2 linked regions of the Youhaiella tibetensis genome follow. The protein of the gene in region 2 interacts with the protein of the main gene of each other region in a pairwise test. Links are inferred from orthologs where the notes say so. Each region holds a gene or a part of one and is shown on either strand. Other genes may lie near its edges.

What was found.
Region 1: the proteins of rho (region 2) and hfq interact in binary tests that used the Escherichia coli proteins (3 or more experiments, as listed by UniProt). The link is inferred for Youhaiella tibetensis from one-to-one orthologs.

The regions. Positions count from the first base shown.
Region 1 is NZ_CP041690.1:2,221,786-2,228,055, forward strand. The notes cover bases 1,868-4,785. They hold hfq (RNA chaperone Hfq), read right to left. Parts: upstream 3,495-4,785; coding sequence 3,240-3,494; downstream 1,868-3,239. Other genes in these bases: hflX (GTPase HflX), read right to left, coding at 1,868-3,148; ntrX (nitrogen assimilation response regulator NtrX), read right to left, coding at 3,706-4,785. Outside these bases: FNA67_RS10770 (MFS transporter), read left to right, coding at 1-982; mazG (nucleoside triphosphate pyrophosphohydrolase), read left to right, coding at 1,052-1,861; more of hflX, read right to left, coding at 1,862-1,867; more of ntrX, read right to left, coding at 4,786-5,088; FNA67_RS10795 (sensor histidine kinase NtrY-like), read right to left, coding at 5,088-6,270. UniProt on the Escherichia coli protein: RNA chaperone that binds small regulatory RNA (sRNAs) and mRNAs to facilitate mRNA translational regulation in response to envelope stress, environmental stress and changes in metabolite concentrations.
Region 2 is NZ_CP041690.1:4,287,868-4,294,111, reverse strand. Bases 2,243-5,134 are described here. They hold rho (transcription termination factor Rho), read left to right. Parts: upstream 2,243-3,001; coding sequence 3,002-4,267; downstream 4,268-5,134. Other genes in these bases: mnmE (tRNA uridine-5-carboxymethylaminomethyl(34) synthesis GTPase MnmE), read left to right, coding at 4,283-5,134; hemJ (protoporphyrinogen oxidase HemJ), read left to right, coding at 2,393-2,815; hemE (uroporphyrinogen decarboxylase), read left to right, coding at 2,243-2,389. Outside these bases: FNA67_RS21065 (shikimate dehydrogenase), read right to left, coding at 1-305; FNA67_RS21060 (Maf family protein), read right to left, coding at 302-907; more of hemE, read left to right, coding at 1,352-2,242; more of mnmE, read left to right, coding at 5,135-5,581; tRNA uridine-5-carboxymethylaminomethyl(34) synthesis enzyme MnmG, read left to right, coding at 5,677-6,244. UniProt on the Escherichia coli protein: Facilitates transcription termination by a mechanism that involves Rho binding to the nascent RNA, activation of Rho's RNA-dependent ATPase activity, and release of the mRNA from the DNA template.

The sequences.
Region 1 (6,270 bases), 2.1 Mb from region 2 along the record:
CTACGTCGCCATGTCGCCCGGAATCGGCAAGGTCTTGCTGCGCAGCTTCGTCTTCGGCTTTTCGGCCATCGTTATCCTGGCACTGCTGCCCGTGGTTTCGGCCAACCTGCCCGGCGGCGGCCCGCTGATCTATGGCCTGCTGCTTGGCGCCTTCGGCCTGGGCGCCGTGGGAGGCGCACTGCTCGCCGCCCCGCTCCAGGAACGGCTCGGTGGCGAAATGCTGGTGCGCGCCTCATTCCTTGGCTTTGCCATCTGCGCCGGCATCACCGCGCTCGGCATCTCGCCCTGGCTGACGGGCGCGGGCCTCTTGCTCGGCGGCGCGTGCTGGGTGCTGGCGCTCTCGCTCTTTAACGTCTCGGTGCAACTGGCCTCCCCCCGCTGGGTGGTGGGGCGCGCCCTCTCCTTCTACCAGACGGCAACGTTCGGCGGCATGGCGCTCGGTTCCTGGATCTGGGGCGTGGCTGCCGAGAACTACGGTCTGCCGATCGCCCTCGGGACGGCGGCAGTCGCGATGCTCGTCGGCATCGCCCTCGGCTTCCGCTTCCCGCTCCCGCCGCGCGTGGTCATGGACCTCGCTCCGCTCAACCGCTTCCAGGTCCCCCATCTCGAGATCGATCTCGAACCGCGCAGCGGCCCGATCGTGGTGGAAATCACCTACATCATCCGCACCGAAGACATCCCGGTCTTCCTCAACACCATGACCGAACGCCGCCGCATCCGCCGGCGGGATGGAGCCCGGCACTGGGCGCTCCTGCGCGACCTTGCGCAGCCGGACCGCTGGGTCGAAACCTACCAGAGCCCGACATGGACGGACTATGTCCGCCACAACCTGAGGCTCACCAAGGCGGACGCCGAGGTATCCGAGCGCCTGCGCGCGCTCCATGCCGGCGAAGAGCCTCCCGCCGTGCGCCGGTACGTCGAGCGGCCGACCGACTGGCTGACTGCGGTGGCCAAGCCCAAGCCGACCATCGCTCCGCCCTGAGCGAGGGTTACCGCGGACGGGCAAGTGCGCTAGGTTGCGCGCAGAATCCCAAAAGACGACGTGACTCCCATGCAGCCTTCCCGCGACCTCTCCCGGCTTCTCGAAATCATGGCCGCCCTGCGCGATCCCGAAACGGGGTGCCCGTGGGACATCGAGCAGGATTTCGCTTCCATCCGCCATTACACGATCGAGGAGGCCTACGAGGTCGCCGACGCGATCGAGCGGGAGGACTACGAGGACCTGCGCGACGAACTCGGCGACCTGCTGCTCCAGCCGGTCTTTCACGCACAGATGGCCTCAGAGCGCGGTCTGTTCGATATCGGCGACGTCATCGAGGCGATCACGACCAAGCTGATCCGGCGCCATCCCCACGTTTTCGGCGAGAAGGCGGCCGAAGGGGCAGACGGGGTCAAGGTGCAGTGGGACCAGATCAAGGCCGAGGAACGCGCCCGAAAATCGGCCAAGCGCGAACTGCAGGCATCGATCCTCGATGATGTGGCCAACACCCTGCCCGCCATGCTGCGGGCCGAGAAGCTGGCGCGCCGCGCCGCCTCGGTTGGCTTCGACTGGCCCGACACCGCTTCGGTAGTCGCCAAGGCACGCGAGGAGCTCGATGAAGTCCAGGAAGCCGCAGCCTCCGGGGACAAGGACGCGATTGCCGAGGAACTGGGCGACCTGCTGTTCGCCGTGACCAATCTGGCGCGACATCTCGGCGTGGATGCCGAGGCCGCCCTGCGCAACGCCAACGTCAAATTCACGCGGCGGTTCTCGCACGTGGAAGCGCGGGCGCTCGAGGACGGCGTCCCGCTCGCGGAAGCCGGACTGGAACGCCTTGATGGCTACTGGAACGAAATACGCAAGGCCGACAAGGCCAAGTGATCACTCGCCCTCGATGCGGCCGTTGAAGCGCTCCTGAAACTCGCGCAGGTGGCGTGGTTCGACGCGGACCACGAAATCCTGGCCCTTCTCGTCCGGCTCGATGCGCTCGATGATCTCGGCATGGCCGTAAAGCCAACCGACATCGCCGCCGGCCGCGTGAGGCACGTGGACGCGATAGGTCCGGCTGCCCGCCGACAGGGCCGCCTCGATAGCGATCTTTAGGTCTTCCAGACCCTCGCCGGTCTTGGCCGAAACCGGAACCGTCGCCGCAACGCGCCCCACCGGAGCGGTATTGGCGAGCGCGGGGATGGAGCCATCCTCGGCACGCGGCAGCAGGTCGATCTTGTTCCAGACCTCGATGACAGGCACGGTCTCGGACGACACCCCCAGTTCACCGAGCACGGTCAGCACGTCGCGGGCCTGCGCCTGGTGATCGGGATTGGCGACGTCCCGGATGTGGAGCACGACATCGGCCTGCGTGACTTCCTCGAGCGTGGCGCGGAAGGCGGCGACGAGGTCGTGCGGCAGGTCGGCGACGAAGCCGACCGTGTCGCTCACGATCACCTGGCGGCCATGCGGCAGTTCCAGCTTGCGAACGGTGGTATCGAGCGTGGCAAAGAGCAGGTTCTCGGCGAAGACGCCGGCACCGGTCAGGGTGTTGAAGAGGCTCGACTTGCCGGCATTGGTGTAGCCGACCAGGGCCACGATCGGGTACGGCACCTCGTCCCGGTTGCGTCGCTGCTGCTGACGGGTCTTGCGGACCTTCTCGATCCGCTCCTCGAGCAGCGCGATGCGCTCCTGAAGCAGGCGACGGTCGCTTTCGATCTGGGTTTCGCCGGGGCCGCCCAGGAAGCCGAAACCGCCGCGTTGCCGCTCAAGGTGCGTCCATGACCGGACGAGACGGCTCTTCTGGTAGTTGAGGTGGGCCAGTTCGACCTGGAGCACACCCTCGCGCGTGGCAGCGCGCTCCCCGAAGATTTCGAGGATGAGGGCCGTGCGGTCGAGAACCTTGGCCTTGGTCTCGCGCTCGAGGTTACGCTGCTGGATCGGCGTCAGGGCCGTGTCGACGAGAAGGAGTTCGATCTCCTCCTCCTGCACGCGCCTGGCAATGGCTTCCACCTGCCCGCCGCCGATGAAGGTGGCAGGCCGCACTTCGCGAACGCGGATGACCTCGGAGAACACGATCTCGAGCCGGATCGCGGCCGCCAGGCCTTCGAACTCGGCCTTGCGCGCTTCGATGCTGTGATAGACAGACGCGCCACGCACGTCCGGGACGATCAGTCCCACACGTGTCGGAGCCTCGCGTTGATCGATAAAGGCCTGAGGACCGCCCTTGCGGTCCTCGCCGTCGTCGAAATCGTCCGACGGATTATGCGGATCAGGCGTTGTCGCCTCCGGTATGCTCGGGATCGAAGAGCTGGATCGGCGCACCCGGCATGATGGTCGAGATCGCATGCTTGTAGACAAGCTGCGACTGGGCATCACGACGGAGCAGCAGGCAGAAATTGTCGAACCAGGTAATTATGCCCTGCAGCTTGACGCCGTTCACGAGGAAAATCGTGACCGGGACTTTCTGCTTGCGCACGTGATTGAGGAAGGAATCCTGGAGGTTTTGTGCTTTTTCGGCGGGCATTTAGGCCTCTTCTCGCGGCTTCTGTTTAGCGGGCAGGCTCATCGCCACCCTTCTTGTAGGTGAGGACCTTGGCCGCCGCAGGCCTGTCCTTCCCGGAAAGTCATCAAGCAAATCTAATTGGTCAGGCACTATGGCACATCTGAAAATCCGTGCCTACCGGTGATCATAGCCGCCTCAACGGCAATGAACACCCCAGAATTTCGAATACGCCCTATAGCCCCAGCGACTTGATCTTGCGGTGCAATGCACTGCGCTCCATGCCGACGAACTCGGCAGTCTTGGAGATATTGCCCCCGAAACGCTCGATCTGCGCCAACAGGTACTGACGTTCGAAAACCTCGCGGGCGTCGCGCAGCGGCAGGCTCATCAGGTGCGCCGATGCATCGGTGTCGCCCACCGTCGGCAGCACCTCGCCGATATCGGACGGCAGCATCGCGGCGGTGATGACCCCATCTTCGGGCGCCTGCCCCTTCATCAGGATCAGCAGCCGCTCGATGGAGTTGCGCAACTGACGCGCGTTGCCCGGCCAATCCTGGGCCTGGAGCACCGCGATGGCGTCATCGCCGATGGTCATGCGCGGCAGGTTGTGCATGCGGCAGACCTGCTCGATGAATGCGCTTACCAGCGGCGGCACGTCCTCGCGCCGCTCCTTGAGCGGGGTGAGTTGAACCGGCACGATTGAGAGGCGATGGTATAGGTCGGAGCGAAACTGCCCGGCCTCGACGAGCGAGGGGATGCTCTGCGAACTCGAGGAGATGATTCGAACATCGATCGGCACGGCGACCTGTCCGCCCACGCGGTTGAACTTGTTCTCCACCAGCGTGCGCAGCAGGGCCGCCTGGGCGGAAGGAGGGAGCGCGGTGACTTCCGACAGGTAGAGCGTGCCCCCGTGAGCGCGCTCAAGCGCACCGACCTCGGTGCGCAGGATGCCGCTTTTCTCGCGTGTTTCGCGGCCGAACAGCACCACGGGCACCTCGTCGGGCGCATAGAGCGAGGCGTTGATCTCGATGAACGGCGCCTGCGCACGCGGGCTGCGCTGATGGATGAGCCGTGCCACGAGACCCTTGCCGGCGCCCGAAGGGCCAGCAACGAAAATACGCGAGTTGGTCGGCGCGGACTTCTCGATGATGCCCTTGACCTGCTGGAGGGCCGGCGAGTGGCCGACCATCTCGGTATTGGTCCCCGCGCCGCGTTCCTTGAGTTCGGCCACCTCGTTGCGCAGGCGCGTGGCTTCCACGGCGCGCTGGGTGATCAGCAGCAGGCGATCGATCTTGAAGGGTTTCTCGATATAGTCGTAGGCGCCACGCTTGATGGCGGACACGGCCGTTTCGACATTGCCGTGCCCGGAGATCATGACCACGGGCATATCGGGATGCTGGGACTGGAGCACGTCGAGCAGTTGCAGGCCATCCAGGCGCGACCCCTGCATCCAGATGTCGAGGAAGACCAGACTCGGACGACGCCGCGCGATCTCGTTGAGGCCGGAATCGGCATCGTGGGCCTGCCGGGCCTCGTATCCCTCGTCTTCCAGGATGCCGGCGATGAGATCGCGAATATCGTCCTCATCGTCGATGATCAGGATGTCTAGAGCCATTACTTGTTTGCAACCGCGGCAATCCGCGGCTCCTCTTCTCTGGTGGCCGTAAAGTCCGTTGCCGGCGCCGTGTCGGCGTCGTCGCTATTAGGCGGGGCCTGCAACGGCAGTGTGAAGCTGAAACAAGCCCCTACCCTGCCGCTGGAATCAGGTTCGGCGTCTATGAGCTCGACGTCGCCGCCGTGCTGTTCAATGATCTTTGCGACAATTGCGAGGCCAAGGCCGGTGCCTTTTTCCCGTGTCGTCATATAGGGTTCGAGCAGCCGGTGACGATTGTCCTTGGGCCAGCCCTTTCCGTTGTCGGAGACCGAGATTCGGGCCATTTTGCCCTCGATCTCGCCGGCAACAATAATCTGTGGATTGTGCACCACGTCGAGTCCGACGCCCTCGATGGCCTCAACCGCATTCTTGATGAGGTTGGTCATGACCTGGGCAATCAGGCGACCGTCGAAATAGGCCGTAATGGCCTCGTCTGGCAAGTGCGTGATGATTTCGATCTCGGGGAGGCGCACGCTTTCGAGGAAGACGGACTGCCGGATCGTATCGGAAAGGTCGCCCTTTTCGGGCTTGGCCTCGGGCATGCGCGCGAAGGCGGAGAACTCTTCCACCATGCGCCCGATATCGCCCACATGCCGGATGATGGTGTTGATGCCCTTGTCGAAAATCTCGAAGTCGTCGGCCAGCTTTGAGGCGTAGCGCCGCCGCAGGCGCTCGGCGGAAAGCTGGATGGGCGTGAGCGGATTCTTGATCTCGTGGGCGATGCGACGCGCGACGTCGGCCCAGGCGCTGGTGCGCTGCGCCGATTCGAGATCGGTGATGTCGTCGAGCGTGATGACGTAGCCCTTGCTCTCGGTCATCGTGCCCTCGCGGGTGAGCTGAACCTGATAGGTGCGCCGATCCTGCTCGTTGCCGATCTGGATCTGGTCGCGCACCTGTCCGCGCCGCGCCATGCGCGCCCGTTCGAGGATCGGCGCCAACTCGGGGATCGCCTTGTCGGCGCTCTCGCCCATGAGCTCGATTTCCGTCTTGCCGAACATCTCTCCGGCCCGGCTGTTGACCAGCGTGATGTTGCCGACCGGATCAAGGCCGAGAATACCGGCCGACACGCCTTCCACCACGGCCTCGGTGAACTGGCGACGCTTCTCGTTGGTCTCGTTGGCGGTCACCAGCGCCTCGCGCTGC
Region 2 (6,244 bases):
TTGGTGCCCCGGACCTTGCCCTGGCGGGACACCAGCGTGTTGACCGCCCCGATGCGGCGGGCCAGCGGATCGACCTCGTCGCAGAGCGCGAACACCGTTTCCTTGTGGGGAATGGTGACATTGCCGCCGGCGAACGCCCCGGCGCGCAAGGCGACGATGAAATCGGGCAGCGCCCCGGGCGCCACGTCGATGGCCTCGTAGCTCCCGGCGATGCCGTAGGTCTCGAGCCAGGTGCCATGGATGAGGGGCGAGCGCGAATGGGCGATCGGGTGGCCGATCACGAACGCCTTGACCGGAGCGCTCACAGCTCGGCCCCCTTGAGATATTGCGGCGCGAACTCGCGCAACGCCGAGAGCAGGGGCAGGAGCGGCAGGCCCAGAATGGTGAAATAGTCCCCGGTTATGGTTTCGAAGAGCCGCACCGAGGCGCCTTCGAGGCGATAGCCGCCGACCGAGGAGAGGGCATCCTCGCCCTCGAGCGCCAGGATCTCGTCGCGTTCGGCGTCCGAGAATTCGCGCATGGTAAGCTCGGCGGTCTCGACATGTTCCCAGAGGACCTTGTCGCCCTGCACCAGCACCACCCCGGCATGGAGACGATGGGTCTTGCCCTTGAGGTAGGACAATTGCCGGGCGGCCTCCTCCATGGTCTCGGGCTTGTGCAACAGTTCATCGCCCAGGGCCAGGGTCTGGTCGGCGCCGATGACGATGGCGGTTGGCGAGAGCGCGGCCACCGCCAGGGCTTTCGCCCGCGCCAGGAGGAGGGCGATGTCGCGGGCATCCGCGCCGCGGGCCACCGCCTCGGCTTCTATGCGGCGTTCATCGATATGGGCGGGTCGGGCGTCGTAGGCGACGCGAGCGCCGGAAAGCAAGGCTTTCCGGGCCGGAGACTGGGAGGCGAGGATCAGCATGGAAAGAGGTTTTCCACACTGTTCCCACTGCCACAAGCGCCAAGCAGTGAAAATGACTCATCATTTCGGCCAAGGCCGGTTTTTGTCCACTTTGCCCCCAAATCCGTCCCCAGATGACGCAAGTGGGGCGCCCGCGGGCTCAAGACCGGTAACAGTGTGGAAAAGCGATCGGGGCGAGGCGGGCTGGATTCACCGGTTTTCCCCAGGCCCGGATTCGGCCGTTTGGATCAAAAGGCCCGTTAACACTTCGTTAACCCGCCCGGTTCGCGCGGACTTTGCACCTTGTCCCAGGACGCTGTTAACACTTCGTTTACGAGTTTTCCTGCGCGCTTTCGTCACCGGACTTGCGGTTGTGGACGGCCATGAATTGGGGTTAAACACCGCCATGATAATAAAGATACAAAAGAGAAGATTCTCTTCTTTGAAGGGAAGGGGTGCCCCCCGGTGAGTTCAGCGCCCCATGGCAAGCCGCTCCTGAAGACAGTGCTCGGCGAGCGCCAGGACCGTCCACCCGTCTGGATCATGCGCCAGGCCGGCCGCTATCTTCCCGAGTATCGGGAAACGCGGGCCAAGGCCGCAACGTTCCTCGACCTTTGCTACAATCCGGAACTGGCGACGGAAGTAACGCTCCAGCCGCTGCGCCGCTTCGATCTGGATGCAGCGATCCTGTTTTCGGACATCCTGGTCATTCCCGATGCGCTTGGCCAGAAAGTGGGCTTCGAGACGGGCGAGGGTCCGCGGCTCGATCCCCTGGGCGTTGAAGGGATCAGTGCCTTGAGGCCGGAAGGCGTGGTCGGGGCCCTGGCGCCGGTGCTGGAGACGGTTTCGCGCGTCAAGGCAGCGCTGGCGCCCGAAAAGACCCTTATCGGGTTCTGCGGGTCTCCCTGGACCGTGGCGACCTACATGATCGGGGGCCGCGGCACGACCGACCAGGCGCCCGCCCGGCTTTTCGCCCTGCGCCATCCGCAGGCCTTCGCGGCGCTGATGGATGTGCTGGTCCAAGCCTCGATCGCCTATCTGGTGGCGCAGTTCCGCGCCGGCGCCGACGTGGTACAGCTCTTTGAGAGCTGGGCGCTCAATCTGGACGAAACCGCGTTTCGCGCGCAGGTCATCGAACCCAATGCGCGGATCGTGGCGGGTGTGCGCGCCCAGGTTCCCGATGCGCCCATCATCGGGTTTCCGCGCGGGGCGGCCGGCATGATCGCCGCCTATGCGGAGGCGACCGGGGTCAACGCGCTGGGGCTCGACTATTCCATGCCCACCGCCTTTGCCGACAAGGCATTGCCCAAGACGCTCGGCGTCCAGGGTAATCTCGATCCGCTCCGGCTCGTTGCCGGTGGCGAGCAGATGGAAACCCGCGCCCGCGAGATCATCGCCGGCTTTGCGGGTCGTCCCCATATCTTCAACCTGGGCCATGGCATCGTGCCGGAAACGCCGATCGAGCATGTCGCCCGCCTCATCGATATCGTGAAAGGTCGCTAAGCCATGGAATGGGTCAAGGCGCTGCACGTGATCTCGGTCATCGCCTGGATGGCCGGTTCGCTCTACCTGCCCAGGCTCTTCGTCTACCATTCGGTGGCCGAAAAGGGTTCGGTGCAGTCCGAGACCTTCAAGGTCATGGAACGCCGGCTCTATCGCGGCATCATGACCCCGGCCATGATCGCCAGCTGGATCTTCGGGCTCATCATGGTCTTCAACGGCATGGTGGACTGGTCTTCGGGCTGGCCCTGGGTCAAGGCGGTGTTCGTGATCGCGCTTTCCGGCTACCACGGCTGGATGGGCGGGTTCCTCAGGGCCTTCAAGGAAGACCGGAACGTCAAGCCGCAGAAATTCTTCCGCATGATCAACGAGGTACCGACACTCCTCATGATCGTTATCGTCATCATGGTCATCGTGAAGCCCTTCTGAGCGAAGGGCTTTTCCGCGTCCTGTTTCACGTGAATCCCGGCGGCGCGCGCAAAAGCCTTGAATCTGACAAGGCTTTTCGCTAACTAAAGCCCACCCACCCACTGAGTCCGGCCCGAGCCTGGCCGCCGCCGCGGTGTTCCCCCTCCTTTCGAAATTCCCACCGACTGTCCCATAGGGTCATCCCGTATGCAGAATCTCAAGCTCAGCGAGCTTAAGGCCAAATCCCCGGCAGAATTGCTTGCATTCGCCGAGGAGCACGAGGTCGAAAACGCCTCGACCATGCGCAAGCAGGAACTGATGTTCGCCATCCTCAAGGAACTGGCGGCCAAGGAAGTCGACATCACGGGCGAGGGCGTGGTCGAAGTCCTTCCGGACGGTTTCGGTTTCCTTCGTTCCCCCGATGCCAACTACCTTCCCGGTCCCGACGACATCTATGTAAGCCCCTCCCAGATCCGGCGCTTCTCGCTGCGTACCGGCGACACGGTCGAGGGCCAGATCCGGTCCCCCAAGGAAGGCGAGCGCTATTTCGCGCTGCTCAAGGTCAACACCATCAATTTCGAGGACCCCGAAAAGGTCCGTCACAAGATCAACTTCGACAACCTGACCCCGCTCTATCCCGACGAGCGGCTGCGCATGGAACTGCCCGATCCCACCATCAAGGATCGTTCGGCCCGCGTGCTCGACCTGGTTGCTCCGCTCGGCAAGGGGCAGCGCGCCCTCATCGTTGCGCCGCCGCGTACTGGTAAGACCGTACTGTTGCAGAATATCGCACAGTCGATCGCGACCAATCACCCCGAGTGCTATCTCATCGTGCTCCTCATCGACGAGCGTCCCGAAGAAGTGACGGACATGCAGCGGTCGGTGAAGGGCGAGGTGATTTCCTCGACCTTCGACGAGCCGGCCAGCCGCCACGTCCAGGTCGCCGAGATGGTGATCGAGAAGGCCAAGCGCCTGGTCGAACACAAGCGCGACGTGGTGATCCTGCTCGATTCGATCACTCGCCTCGGCCGCGCCTACAACACCGTGGTGCCAAGCTCGGGCAAGGTGCTGACCGGTGGTGTGGATGCCAACGCCCTGCAGCGCCCCAAGCGCTTCTTCGGCGCGGCGCGCAATATCGAGGATGGCGGCTCGCTCACCATCATCTCGACGGCCCTCATCGATACCGGCAGCCGCATGGACGAAGTCATCTTCGAAGAGTTCAAGGGCACCGGTAACTCGGAAATCATCCTCGACCGCAAGGTCGCCGACAAGCGCATCTTCCCGGCGCTCGACATCACCAAGTCGGGTACCCGCAAGGAAGAGCTGCTGGTCGAGCCCGATATCTTGAAGAAGATGTATGTGCTCCGTCGCATCCTCTCGCCCATGGGCACGATCGACGCCATGGAATTCCTGATGGACAAGGTCCGCCAGACCAAGACCAACGGCGAATTCTTCGAGTCGATGAACACCTAAAAGGTTCTCTCGCCCATGCGTGAAGGCGATACCATTGTCGCCCTCTCGACGGGCAGCCTGCCATCCGGCGTTGCGGTGATCCGCCTTTCGGGTCCCGCAACGCCCGGCATTATCCGGGAGCTGCGCGGTGTCCTGCCAAAGCCGCGCACCCTCCACCTCACCAGGTTCAGGTTCAAGGACGAAGTCCTTGATTCCGGTCTTCTGGTCTTCTTCCCCGCTCCCAATAGCTTCACCGGCGAAGACTGCGCCGAACTCCAGGTGCACGGCTCCCCCGCCGTCGTCCGCGCAATCTTGCGCGCCTTGACCGACGAACCCGGCGTTCGCCTTGCCGAGGCGGGCGAGTTCACCCGTCGTGCCTTCGAGAACGGCAAGCTCGATCTCACGGAGGTCGAAGGCTTGGGCGACCTCCTCGAGGCCGAAACGGAAAGCCAGCGCCGTCAGGCCGTGGCCCGCGCCGCCGGCGGACTTTCGACCAAGCTGGGCGGCTGGCGCGAAACCCTGCTCGACCTTCGTGCCGAAATCGAGGCCCGTCTCGACTTCTCCGATGAAGGCGATGTAACCGACGACCTGCCCGCCGACTTCGCGATGGCTCTTGCCACGCTCCGGGGCGAACTCGCCGCGGCGATCGAAAGCGTTACCCGGGGACGCATCGTGCGCGAAGGCGTGCGGGTAGCCCTCGCCGGGGCGCCCAATGCCGGCAAGTCGAGCCTCCTCAACGCGTTGGCCAAGTCCGAACTGGCCATCGTGACCGACGAGCCCGGCACCACTCGCGACGTCCGTGACGTCGCCATCGATCTCTCCGGACAGCTCGTGGTCATGGTCGACATGGCCGGCTTGCGCGAAACCGACAGCAAGGCCGAGGCTGAAGGCGTTCGCCGCGCCAGGGCCGAACTCGAAATCGCCGACCTGGTGCTCTGGCTGGAAGCCCCGGACGGCGAACCGGCGACGATACCGGCGACCGAGGCGCCGATCTGGCGGGTAGCGACGAAGTCCGATCTCGGCGTCGCGGCCGGAGATCTTGCCATTTCCACCCGCACCGGCGATGGCCTCGATGCGCTGACGGCAAGGCTCACAAGCTTTGCTCAGGAACTCGCCGGGCAGGGGGAACCCGCCCTCGTCAGCCGCGAACGGGACCGACAGGGGTTGGAGGCTGCCCTGTTCGAAGTTGACGCTGCGATCGCCGGGTTGGAGGTCTCCGAATTCACGGCTGAGCACCTGCGGCTAGCCGGTGTGGCGCTTGAGCGACTTCTGGGCCGCATAGACACTGAAATGGTGCTGGACCGGCTGTTTTCCGCCTTCTGCATCGGCAAATGATTCACGTGAAACAATCGCGGGCGTGCCGCCCCGGCGCCGCCGGCATTGATTCACGTGAAACAATGGCCTAAACCCCCGGACTTCCGGAGAAGATCATGACTGACTACGGCGTCATCGTTGTGGGGGGCGGACATGCGGGCTGCGAGGCTGCGGCCGCGTCGGCGCGCCTGGGTGTTCCCACCGCTCTCATTACCCACAAGTTCGCGACCATCGGCGAAATGAGCTGCAATCCTGCCATCGGCGGGTTGGGCAAGGGCCATCTCGTGCGCGAGATCGATGCGCTCGATGGTCTCATGGGCCGTGTCGCGGATCTTGCCGGCATCCAGTTCCGCGTCCTCAATCGCCGCAAGGGCCCCGCCGTGCGCGGACCGCGCGCGCAGGCAGATCGCAGGCTCTATCGCGAGGCTATGCAGGCGGCGATCACCGCCCAGGCCAATCTCGATGTCATCGAAGGCGAAGTCGACGATCTCATTGTCACCGACGGCGCCGTGACCGGCGTCAAGCTTCTTGACGGACGATCTTTCTCCACGAAATCCGCGGTTCTGACCACCGGTACCTTCCTGCGCGGCCTCATCCACCGCGGGGAGGAAACCACGCCGGCGGGCCGCCTTGGCGAGAAGCCGGTGCTGGGGCTATCGACGCGTCTGGAGGCCTTGGGCCTGC